2 regions of the Lacinutrix sp. 5H-3-7-4 genome follow, and region 1 is predicted to be linked to the other one. Evidence: riboswitches for the same ligand, from Rfam matches in the RefSeq annotation. Region 1 holds a riboswitch; the other holds the start of a gene.
What was found. Region 1 has a riboswitch for thiamine pyrophosphate ahead of thiS (sulfur carrier protein ThiS). Riboswitches for the same ligand answer to the same signal wherever they lie in the genome.
Positions count from the first base shown of each region.

Region 2: another riboswitch for thiamine pyrophosphate. It lies ahead of LACAL_RS06250 (TonB-dependent receptor); the one in region 1 lies ahead of thiS (sulfur carrier protein ThiS).

Region 1 is NC_015638.1:1,849,756-1,855,923, forward strand. Features, by position in the region: gene LACAL_RS08185 (branched-chain amino acid aminotransferase) at 1-678, shown strand, start outside; gene LACAL_RS08190 (thiamine pyrophosphate-dependent enzyme) at 858-2,951, shown strand; TPP riboswitch at 3,151-3,245, shown strand; gene thiS (sulfur carrier protein ThiS) at 3,292-3,495, shown strand; gene thiC (phosphomethylpyrimidine synthase ThiC) at 3,526-5,388, shown strand; gene LACAL_RS08205 (thiamine phosphate synthase) at 5,479-6,066, shown strand; gene LACAL_RS08210 (four helix bundle protein) at 6,083-6,168, shown strand, end outside.
Region 2 is NC_015638.1:1,431,120-1,437,287, forward strand. Features, by position in the region: gene LACAL_RS06235 (AAA family ATPase) at 1-250, shown strand, start outside; gene LACAL_RS06240 (DUF4301 family protein) at 247-1,800, shown strand; gene arfB (alternative ribosome rescue aminoacyl-tRNA hydrolase ArfB) at 1,800-2,207, shown strand; TPP riboswitch at 2,294-2,385, shown strand; gene LACAL_RS06250 (TonB-dependent receptor) at 2,472-4,733, shown strand; gene LACAL_RS06255 (hypothetical protein) at 4,886-5,341, opposite strand; gene greA (transcription elongation factor GreA) at 5,518-5,991, shown strand; gene LACAL_RS06265 (HIT family protein) at 6,120-6,168, shown strand, end outside.

The DNA.
Region 1 (6,168 bases):
GATGGTAGCGCACTTTATTTAAGACCATTTATGTACGCAGACGAAGCCTTTATAGGTATGCGTGCAGCAACACATTATAAGTTTATAATCATGGCCTCACCAGCAGGACCATTTTTTAGTAAGCGCATTAGGTTGTGGGCCGAAAAACATTATATACGTGCCGTAAATGGTGGAACAGGAGAAGCAAAAGCAGCCGGAAACTACGCCGCAGCCATTCGTCCAACAGAATTAGCAAAAGCAAAAGGATTCGATCAAGTATTGTGGTTAGATGCTATCGAGCACAAATACATTCAAGAAGTTGGAACCATGAATATTTTCTTTAAAATCGACGGAAAATTCATCACACCAAATCGAGACGGTTCTATATTAGACGGTATCACGCGCATGAGTGTAATCGATATTTTAAGAGATAAAGGTTATCAGGTTACAGAGCGTACAATAACCATAGACGAGATTCAAGAAGCGGCAAAAAATAAAACATTAGAAGAAGCCTTTGGAACAGGAACAGCCGTTGGTATTGCTTACATTCAAGACATTGGAGTAGGCGATGAGGTTATACACGTATCCAACGAAAGTCCAGTAGGTTTAGATGTTAACAATACTTTAAACGCCATTAAAACTGGTAAAATAGAAGATAAATTTGGTTGGATGCTAAAAGTAGAAAATCAGTTAGCTTAAAATTTTTTGGGCGTTACCACAAGGGTCGCGCTTTCCGTTATATCTTTTTTGCTTTTAATGGCAAAAAAGGATGCCACATCAATCGCTAACGCAAACTAACGCTAACAAAAAAATCTTTTATACTAATAAAAAAGATTGATTTTGAGATTATAACAAAATAGATACCTGCTTTCGCAGACATGAATATGAAAAAAGAAACACTAAAAAAAGGATTTTCAAAACTCTGCACAGCAAAAGCTATGGCAGAATTATACGAAGCTAATTTTAAGCAAGTCTCTAAATACGTACACGCTACATCAAGAGGTCACGAAGCTATCCAAATAGCTTTAGGTATGCAGTTATTACCACAGGATTATGCGTTTCCATATTATAGAGATGATGCCATGTTATTATCATTTGGTTTAGAACCTTACGATTTAATGTTGCAATTATTAGCAAAAAAAGACGATCCATTTTCTGGCGGAAGAACGTACTATTCGCATCCAAGTTTAAAAGATGACGATAAGCCAAAAATACCACATCAATCCTCAGCAACAGGTATGCAAACCATACCAGCAACAGGTGTGGCTATGGGAATGAAGTATAAAGAACTACAAGGATTGGATGATTATAGTTTAGAATCGGATCCTGTCAGTTCGAGCGCAGTCGAGAACGCTCTAAATCCAATAACGGTTTGTTCTTTAGGCGATGCCTCAGTTACCGAAGGTGAAATAGCCGAAGCCTTCCAAATGGCAGCTTTAAAGCAAATGCCAATTTTATATTTAGTACAAGATAACGGTTGGGATATTAGTGCCAATGCAGCAGAAACAAGAGCGCAAAATGCTTTTGAATATGCTCAAGGTTTTAAAGGCTTAGAAGCCATTTCAATAGATGGTGCTAACTTTACAGAAAGTTACCAAGCGCTAGAAAAAGTAATAGAAACTATTCGTACAGAACGTAGACCATTTTTAGTACATGCAAAAGTGCCGTTACTAAATCACCACACATCTGGTGTAAGAATGGAATGGTATCGCGACGATTTAGACGAGGCGCGTTCTCGTGATCCATATCCAGTAATAAAACAACAATTATTAGATGCAGGATTTTCAGAACAAGAAGTTGAAGAGATAGAAAATTCCGCGAAAGCGAAAGTACAATCAGATTTTGAAAAAGCCTTAAAAGCCGAAGACCCAAAACCTGAGGATTTATTTACTAACGATTTTGTACCAACACCAATTACTGAAGAGCAAGGAACACGTGCACCAGAAGGTGCAGATAAAGTGGTAATGGTAGATTGTGCCTTATTCGCAGTAGAAGAACTAATGAAAAAGCATAAAGAATGCTTGCTTTACGGTCAAGATGTTGGTGGCAGATTAGGTGGAGTTTTTAGAGAAGCAGCAACATTAGCTCAAAAATTTGGAGACGACCGCGTATTTAATACACCAATACAAGAAGCTTTTATTGTAGGCTCAACTGTTGGTATGAGCGCAGTTGGATTAAAACCAATTGTTGAGGTTCAGTTTGCCGATTATATTTGGCCAGGATTAAATCAGTTATTTACAGAAGTAAGTAGAAGTTGCTATTTGTCTAACGGTAAATGGCCAGTTAGCATGATACTTCGTGTGCCAATAGGCGCCTATGGTAGTGGTGGACCTTATCATTCATCTTCAGTAGAATCTGTAATAACAAATATTAGAGGTATAAAAATTGCCTATCCAAGTAATGGTGCCGATTTAAAAGGTTTGATGAAAGCTGCGTATTACGATCCAAATCCTGTAGTTATTTTAGAGCACAAAGGTTTGTATTGGTCTAAAGTACCAGGAACACAAGGTGCAACATCTGTTGAGCCAAGTGAAGATTATGTTTTACCATTTGGAAAAGCTTGGGTTTTACAAGAAATCTGGAAACAAGAAAATGTAGAAACGTTGACCATTGTTACTTATGGAATGGGCGTACATTGGGCAATGAATGCATCAGAAGAATTAGGCATGCAAGACCAAATTGAAGTCATTGATTTGCGTACGTTATTCCCATTAGATGAAGACACGATTATGAAATCGGTTAAAAAAACAGGAAAGTGTTTAGTTGTTACTGAGGAACCTTCAAATAATAGTTTTGCCAGAGCATTATCTGGAAAAATTCAGGAAGAATGTTTTAAATATTTAGATGCACCAGTAATGACAATTGGTAGTGAAAACATGCCGGCAATACCTTTAAATTCAACTTTAGAGCAAACCATGATTCCTTCAACAGATAAGGTGAAAGCTAAAATTGAACAGCTAATTAATTATTAATTTTATGTCTGTTTAAAAACATATTTTTAATTATAAATAAACTAGGGATTAGTAATTGTACACACAATTATTAATCCCTTTTATTTGCTTTATATTTTTGTTTTGATTTTATGGTATATAAAATCTTAATTAAAAAAAAAGAGCATAAAAATTACTTAAAAAGCGTTTTAAAGTAATAAATAATCTTCTATATTTGAGGTGTAAACTTTAGGAGTAGCTATTAAATTAGTTTGAGAAACATCCTTAGAACCTGATTTGGTTAATACCAACGTAGGAAAAAGTTATGTTCGATAATATGTCGATATACTACCATTCTGGTTTACAATAATATTTTATAAATATGATTGCTATAAAAGTAAACCAAAAAGACCACCACATTTTAGAAAATGTAACCTTACAAACATTTGTTGAACAATTAAAAATTGAAACAAATGGTATTGCTATTGCTATAAATAATGCTGTAATAAAAAAAGCAGATTGGTCTTCAAGATTACTTCAAAATAACGATGATATTTTAATTATAAAATCTACTCAAGGAGGATGATTTTAATTTTAAATGGAAACCAAAAATCTAATGAAGAAAAAAGACACAGCACCAAAGCAAGGACAAATTACCAGAAATCCATTTCCTAATTCTAAAAAGATTTACGTACAAGGTAAAATGCATCCGCAAATTAAAGTGGCAATGCGTGAAATAGCTTTAAGCGATACCGTCGATTCTATGACGAAAAAGAAAACGCCTAACGAGCCTGTTACGGTGTACGATACTTCAGGACCTTATACAGACCCTAATAAAGAAATTAATGTACATGATGGTATTGAACGTATTAGAGAACAATGGATTTTAGATCGCGGTGATGTTGAAGAATTAGACGTCTTTACTTCTAAATATTGTAACGAGCGTTTAAACGATAAAAGTTTAGACCATATGCGATTTAACTTAAAGCATAAACCAAAACGTGCAAAAAAAGGAAAAAACGTTACCCAATTGCACTATGCTAAAAAAGGCATTATAACTCCAGAAATGGAATATATCGCCATTCGTGAAAATCAACGTATAGATGAAATGACGGAGATTAGAAAGCAACATCCAGGTGAACATTTTGGAGCTTCAATTCCAGCTAAAATTACACCAGAATTTGTACGTAGCGAAGTTGCAAGAGGTCGTGCAGTAATACCATCAAACATAAATCATCCAGAAGCAGAACCTATGATTTTAGGGCGTAATTTCTTGGTTAAAATTAATGCAAATATTGGTAACTCTGCAACAACATCGTCAATAGAAGAAGAAGTAGAAAAAGCAGTTTGGGCCTGTCGTTGGGGAGCAGATAATATCATGGATTTATCTACAGGACAAAACATTCACGAAACACGCGAGTGGATTGTACGCAACTCACCAGTACCAGTTGGAACAGTACCAATTTATCAGGCTTTAGAAAAAGTAAACGGTGTTGCCGAAGATTTAACTTGGGAGATTTTCCGTGATACGCTAATAGAACAAGCAGAACAAGGTGTAGATTATTTTACCATTCATGCAGGTGTGTTATTACGTTATGTGCCCATGACAGCAAATCGAGTAACCGGAATTGTTTCTCGTGGTGGATCTATTATGGCAAAATGGTGTTTAGCGCACCATAAAGAAAGTTTTTTATACACGCATTTTGAAGACATTTGCGAAATCTTAAAATCTTACGATGTAGCCTTTTCATTAGGCGATGGTTTACGTCCAGGTTCGGTAGCAGATGCTAATGATGAAGCGCAATTTGCAGAGTTAGAAACCTTGGGTGAATTAACACAAATTGCACGTAAACACGAAGTGCAATGTTTTATAGAAGGTCCAGGTCATGTACCAATGCATATGATTAAAGAAAACATGGAAAAGCAAATTGAAGTTTGCGACGAAGCGCCTTTTTACACTTTAGGTCCGTTAACAACAGATATTGCTCCAGGTTACGATCATATTACATCGGGTATTGGAGCAGCCATGATTGGTTGGTACGGTTGCGCTATGTTATGTTACGTAACACCAAAAGAACATTTAGGTTTGCCTAATAAAGAAGATGTTCGCGTTGGTGTAGTTACCTATAAATTAGCAGCACATGCTGCCGATTTAGCAAAAGGACATCCAGGATCACAACATAGAGACAATGCATTAAGTATGGCACGATTTGAGTTTCGTTGGGAAGACCAATTTAATTTAGGTCTGGATCCAGAACGAGCTCGCGAATATCACGATGAAACCTTACCGGCAGCAGGTGCTAAAATTGCACACTTCTGTTCTATGTGCGGACCAAAATTCTGTTCTATGAAAATCTCTCAAGAAGTACGTGATTTTGCTGCAGAAAATAAAATAGCAGATAACAACGAGGTTATAGCAAAAGGTTTTGAAGAAAAATCGGAAGAGTTTAAAGAAAAAGGCTCAGAAATATATCATTAGTAAATAATACAATTGGCAATGTGCAATTAACAATAACTCTTAAGTTATAAAATATTGTTCATTGTCAATTATAAATTGTTAATTGACAAAATGATAGTCTTAATAGCACCAGAAAACGATATAAAAAATGAAATTGAAATACTAAACCAGTTATTTCAAGAAGGTTTGCAATATTATCATTTAAGAAAACCAAATAAAGATTTTAAACAACATTGCGATTATTTAAACCAAATAGACGAAAAATATCATAATAGAATTGTGGTTCATTATTTTCATGAATTAATCAATACATTCAATTTAAAAGGTATTCATTTTCAAGAACAAAAACGAAAAGATCATATAGATAATCCAGGACAGTATTTTAAAAACTTAAACATGTTTGGAAAAACAATAAGCTCGTCGTTTCACGAACCAGACGAACTTGAAAATTGTTATTTCGAATTCGATTATCATTTACTAAGTCCTGTGTTTTCTTCTATTTCAAAACAAGGCTATAAAGGTCGAGGTTTCAATGTTAACCATATCGATAAAACCATAATTGGTATGGGTGGAGTTACTGCCAGTAACTTAAACGAATTCGATAAACTTGGTTATAAAGGCGTTGGTATTTTAGGAGGTATTTGGAATAGTAATCAACCTATGGAAGTTTTTAAAGCAATAAAGCGTCATTTTGATTAACAAATAACAATTTGCAATGAGCAATAATATTATACTTGATAAAACTTATGACTTTGCAGTGGCAATAGTTAAACTTTCTCAGAAATTAGTTTCTGAAAAGAA
Region 2 (6,168 bases), 420 kb from region 1:
TTGCCCAAACGAAATTAAAAAATATGCATTTAAAAACACTTACGATTTATACTTTTTAACGTATATTGATACGCCTTGGGAAGCAGACGATTTGCGAGATAAACCCAATGAAAGAGAAAAAATGTTTGATGCATTTCAAGATGCCTTAGAAAATAATAATATACCATACATTATTTTAAAAGGAACAAAACAAAAGCGTCTTGAAACAGCAATACAATATATAGACCAATTAATTAAAAGTAAGCCGTGAAATTTACTCAACAACAAATAGAGCAAATAGAAAAAAAAGGATTAACTCTAGAGCAAGTTTTTAAACAAATAGATATTTTTAAAACAGGATTGCCTTTCGTTAATTTAGAATCTGCAGCATCACTAGAACATGGTATAAATAAGCTAAGTGAAGCTCAGGAAAACTTTTATTTAAGCTATTATCAAGAAGAGAAAGATAATTTAGAAATTGTAAAATTTGTACCAGCTTCTGGTGCAGCAACACGAATGTTTAAATTTTTATTTGAGTTTTTGTCTAATTACAATAAAAACAAACAAACAATAAACTCTTACATTAATAAAAATAAGGCGACAGAGTTATCTCTTTTTGGTGTAGGTTTAGAAAAATTTCCATTTTATAAATATGTTTTAAATGAAGTCGAAAAATATGTTCCAAAATTTAAATCTCTATCTGTAGACGATAAAGCGCTTGAGTTTATAAAAACAATTTTAAATGAAGATAGATTAAACTTTGGTTTTTCTCCAAAAGGTTTATTACCTTTTCATAAGTATAAAGATCATATTGCTACAGCATTCGAGGAACATTTATTTGAAGCAGCTTTGTATGTTAAATCCAAAGGTGTTGCTAAAATTCATTTTACTATTTCAGAAATATATAAAAATAGATTTGACAAAGAGTTTGCTCGAATTCAAAAAATTGTTGAGCAAAAAACCAATACAAAATTCGAAATTTCATTTTCTTATCAAAAAAGTGCTACAGATACTATAGCGGTAAATTTAGAAAACGAACCATTTGTAGAAAGTGATGGAAGCTTATATTTTAGACCATCTGGTCATGGTGCATTATTATCTAATTTAAACGATTTTGAAGCTGATATTATTTTTATAAAAAATATAGATAATGTAGTCGTGTATAAATATGAAAAAGAAGTTGCCAAGCATAAAAAAATATTGGCAGGTATTTTAATTGAAACTCAAAAACAAGCTTTTAAATATTTAAAAACATTAGAAAAAAACACACTTACAGAAGAAAAACTACTTGAAATAGCTAAGTTTTTAAGAAGTAAAATGAATGTAATTATCTCTTTAGAATTTGAAAAATACTCTCTAAAATATCAAAAAGAATACCTAGTAAATAAATTAAACAGGCCCATTCGTGTTTGTGGTATGGTAAAAAATGAAGGAGAACCTGGTGGCGGACCATTTTGGGTAAAAGACCAAGCAAATAACATATCCTTACAAATTGTAGAATCTGTACAAATAGATAAAAAAAATAAGCACCAAAAAAGCATATTAAAACGCGCAACACACTTTAACCCAGTAGATTTAGTTTGCGGTATAAGAAATTATAAAGGTGAAGCATTCGATTTGTCTCAATTTGTAGATGAAAAAACCGCATTTATAACCATGAAAACAAAAACAGGAAAAGAAATAAAAGCTTTAGAACTTCCTGGCTTGTGGAATGGAAGTATGGCAAATTGGAATACTATTTTTGTGGAAGTACCGTTAGTAACATTTAATCCCGTAAAAACAGTAAACGATTTGCTAAAACCTACACATCAAATTTCATAATGTTTAATGAAGAGTTACTTATAAAAGAGTTTAATTTTAAAGCAATAAGAAGTTCTGGAGCTGGAGGACAGCATGTAAATAAAGTATCAACAAAAGTTGAGTTGTCTTTTGCTATTTTAGAATCTAACGTACTCAATGAAGAGCAAAAACAAAAAATTTTAAAAAAACTCGCAAACCGAATCTCAAAAGATGGTGCTTTTATTTTACAATGCGGAGAAAGTAGAAGTCAATACCGAAACAAAAATATTGCAATTTTTAAAACAATAGAACTACTAAAATCTGCTTTACGTACTAATAAAAAAAGAATATCTACAAAAGTTCCAAAAGCAGTAAAACTAAAAAGATTAAAAAATAAACGCCTAAACTCTAATAAAAAAACAAATAGAAAAAAGCCAGATTTAAATTAAAATAATACTTTTTTAAGAATTATAAACTAATAAAAAAGTAAGTGTAATTTATATTATTTAAAAAAATGTAGATTACCTTTGCAGCGTTCTCAAAAAAGGGGTGCCAATAAACGGCTGAGATCATACCCATTGAACCTAGAACAGGTAATGCTGTTTAGGAAATTTAAACAAAACAACTTTAGCATAAGTGAGAGTTTTTTGTTGTACAATAATTATTAAACAGAATAATTGCCTCTTTTTATTCGTAATTTAAATGAATTTCGAATGAAATCGATATTAAAAAATGCCATTTTAAGTTTAGCAGTCTTGCTAGCAACAACACATTTACTTGCACAAGAGATAAAGCAAGACACAACAAAAGTCGAAGCACTTAGTGAGGTTTTATTATCATCTACTCGGGCAAAAGACAAAACACCATTAGCTTTTACAAATATAAAAAAAGAGGAGTTAGAGTCTTTAAATTTAGGTCAAGATTTACCTATACTTTTAGATCAATTACCATCTGTTGTTACCACAAGTGATGCCGGTGCAGGAGTTGGTTACACTGGTATAAGAGTTCGTGGTAGTGACGCTACAAGAGTAAATGTTACTATTAATGGAATCCCTTATAACGATGCAGAAAGTCAAGGAACGTTTTGGGTAAATATGCCAGATTTTGTGTCGTCTGTAGAAGATATTCAATTACAACGTGGTGTAGGAACATCGGCAAATGGTTCTGGTGCTTTTGGAGCAAGTTTAAATTTAAAAACCTTAAATCCTTCGCAAACAGGATATGCTTCTACAACAAACGCTGTAGGATCTTATGGTACAAGAAAACACAATATAAGCTTTGGGTCTGGTTTAAATAACAACTTTTATGCTGAAGGACGATTGTCTAAAATTAAAAGTGATGGTTATATAGATAGAGCATCATCAGACTTATCTTCTTATTATACCGAAGCTGGATTTTTAAATGAAAACACCTCTATTAAAGCCATTGTTTTTGGTGGAAAAGAAATTACTTACCAGTCATGGTATGGAACTCCTGAGGCTGTAGTAAATAACGACAGAGAAGGTATTCAAGCATTTATAGATAGAAATTTCCCGTCTGATGCAGAAGCAGAAAACCTTTTAAACTCTGGTAGAACTTATAATTTTTATACTTACGACAATCAAGTAGATAATTACGAACAAACACATTACCAATTACATGTTTCTCACCGTTTTAATCAAAATTTTTCGGCTAATCTTTCAGGTAATTTTACAAGAGGAAAAGGCTTTTTTGAGCAATTTAAAGATAATGAAGAGTTAGGTGACTATTTTCCAGAAAATCCTAATGCGGCAGAAGAAGGTGATGTAGTTAGAAGACGTTGGTTAGATAATAAGTTTACTGCAATTGTATATTCTTTAAATTATAAAAAGAACAAACTTAACCTTTATTTAGGTGGTGGTTTTAACTCTTATAATGGAGATCACTTTGGAGAGTTAATTTGGGATTCTTTTGCTACAGAGGTGCCTATTAGAAGTGAATACTATTTTTCAGTTGGTGAAAAACGTGATTTTAGTACTTACATAAAAGGCGAATATGATATTAATAGTAACCTTTTTGCTTTTGTAGATGTGCAGTATAGAAAGGTTAATTATAAGTCTTTTGGTACAAGTTCAGATTTATTAAATATTGATGTTGATAAGGATTACGATTTTTTTAATCCTAAATTGGGTTTAACCTACAAGATTAATAATTTTAATAGTGTTTATGGGTCTTTTGCAGTGGCAAATAGAGAGCCAAATCGTGATGATTTAACTAAAAACCCTATAACACCAAAAGCAGAGCGTTTAAACGATTTTGAGTTTGGTTACAGACTTAAAAAACCTAATTATTATGCTACTGCTAATTTATATTATATGAATTATAAGGATCAATTAGTTTTAACTGGGGATTTAGATGATGTTGGCGATCCAATTAGACAAAATGTTGCAGAAAGTTTTAGAGCAGGAATTGAGTTACAGGCAGGTTATAAGTTTTCTAATAAATTAAGAATTGATGCTAATGCTACTTTTAGTAAAAATGAGATTAAAGAGTTTAATTATGTTGTGTTTGATACACAATATGACCCAAATACTTTCGATACTGTTTCTTATGAGCCTATAGTTACCAATTTAACTAATACAGATATTTCGTTTTCACCCAATGTTATTGCTGGAGGAACTTTAACGTATTCACCTATTAAAAACTTAAATCTTGGTTTTATTTCTAAATATGTTGGTAAACAATTTTTAGATAATACGTCTAGCGACTCTAAGAGTATTGACTCTTACTTTGTTAATAATTTTAACGCTTCGTTTAAATTACAACCAGAATGGATTAAAGAAATTTCATTTAATTTATTAGTAAACAATGTGTTTAATAGCGAGTATGTTTCTAATGGTTATACTTATAGTTATTTTTATAGACCAGAGAATTCTAATGATGATGCTGTGACAGAGAATTTTTACTATCCGCAGGCAAAAAGAAACTTTTTACTTGGGATGACATTAAAGTTTTAATTACAAATCTACTTATATAAAAAAAAGCGGCTCGATGCCGCTTTTTTTTATTGCGAAAAGGATAGTAGTGACATCCTTTTTATGACTTTAGGAATAAAAAGATATAACGTATAGCCTGGTTTTTAATGCTTTTTTTGCATTAAAAATTTGCTCTAATTATTATAGACTCTAATTACGTTACCGTTAACTTCTACTTGATATGGTACTAGTGTATATTGTCCTGTAGTACCGCTTTCTGGTAATCCATTGGCAATAAAATAAGAGTTGTCATCGTCACAACTACAGCTCGCAACTATGCCATTTACTGTTAGTGTTGAGCAATTGCTTATTTGGTGGTTTGGGTCGCTTAATTCCCAGGCTAAGTATGATGAGCCTGTATAGTAAACAACAATGCCGTTTATACCTATGTTTCCTCCTGTTACAATAACATGTTGCGATGGTATTAAAAGGTTGTTATATTGTGGTAAACCGGTGTCTATAAGGTTTTGAGTATCGAAAACGGCATTAGGAATATTTGGATTTTGGTTTTGATTATTTATATCGTCATCTTTTTTACAAGAATTTGTAAATGTGACCAATAGTAATAGTAATGTGGCAATTTTTTTCATTTTATAATTTTCTTTTCAAGCAGTGCAATTTACAATATTTCGTAATTGCGAATTAAATATTTTGTATATTTGTTGTACAATCTCGTGTATGCGGGATTTTTTCGTTAAGTCCCGAACTTGTTTCGGGATATTTTGAATATAGAAATTAACGAGTTTAGATTTTAAACGTAAAAATTATGAGTAAAGTATCATATTATACAGCTGAAGGCTTAAAAAAACTTAGGGAAGAGCTTAAGCATTTAAAAGATGTAGAGCGTGTTAAGGCTAGTAATGCCATTGCAGAGGCACGCGATAAAGGAGATTTAAGTGAAAATGCCGAGTACGATGCCGCTAAAGAGGCACAAGGTATGCTTGAAATGCGTATTTCTAAATTAGAAGACCAATTGGCTGGTGCTAGAATTATTGATGAAAGCCAAATGGATACCTCTAAAATTTTAGTGCTTTCTAAAGTGAAAATTAAAAACCAAACTAACGGTATGGAAATGAACTATACTTTAGTGGCTGATGGTGAAGCAGATTTAGCTTCTGGAAAAATTTCTGTTAATTCTCCAATAGGAAAAGGTTTATTAGGAAAAAGCGTAGGTGATGTTGCAGAGATTAGTGTACCTAGCGGTATTATGAAATTTGATATTATCGAAATTTCTAGATAATATTTGTAAAAAAAATAAAAAAACACAGTTTTTGTGTTTATATAATATTATTCCTGTTTTTACTAAAGAAACATTTAGTAAAGCAGGAATCTTTTTTTATCTTTAATTTTATAATACCAATATATTTTATGGCATCAATATTTACAAAAATAATTAATGGAGAAATACCTAGTTATA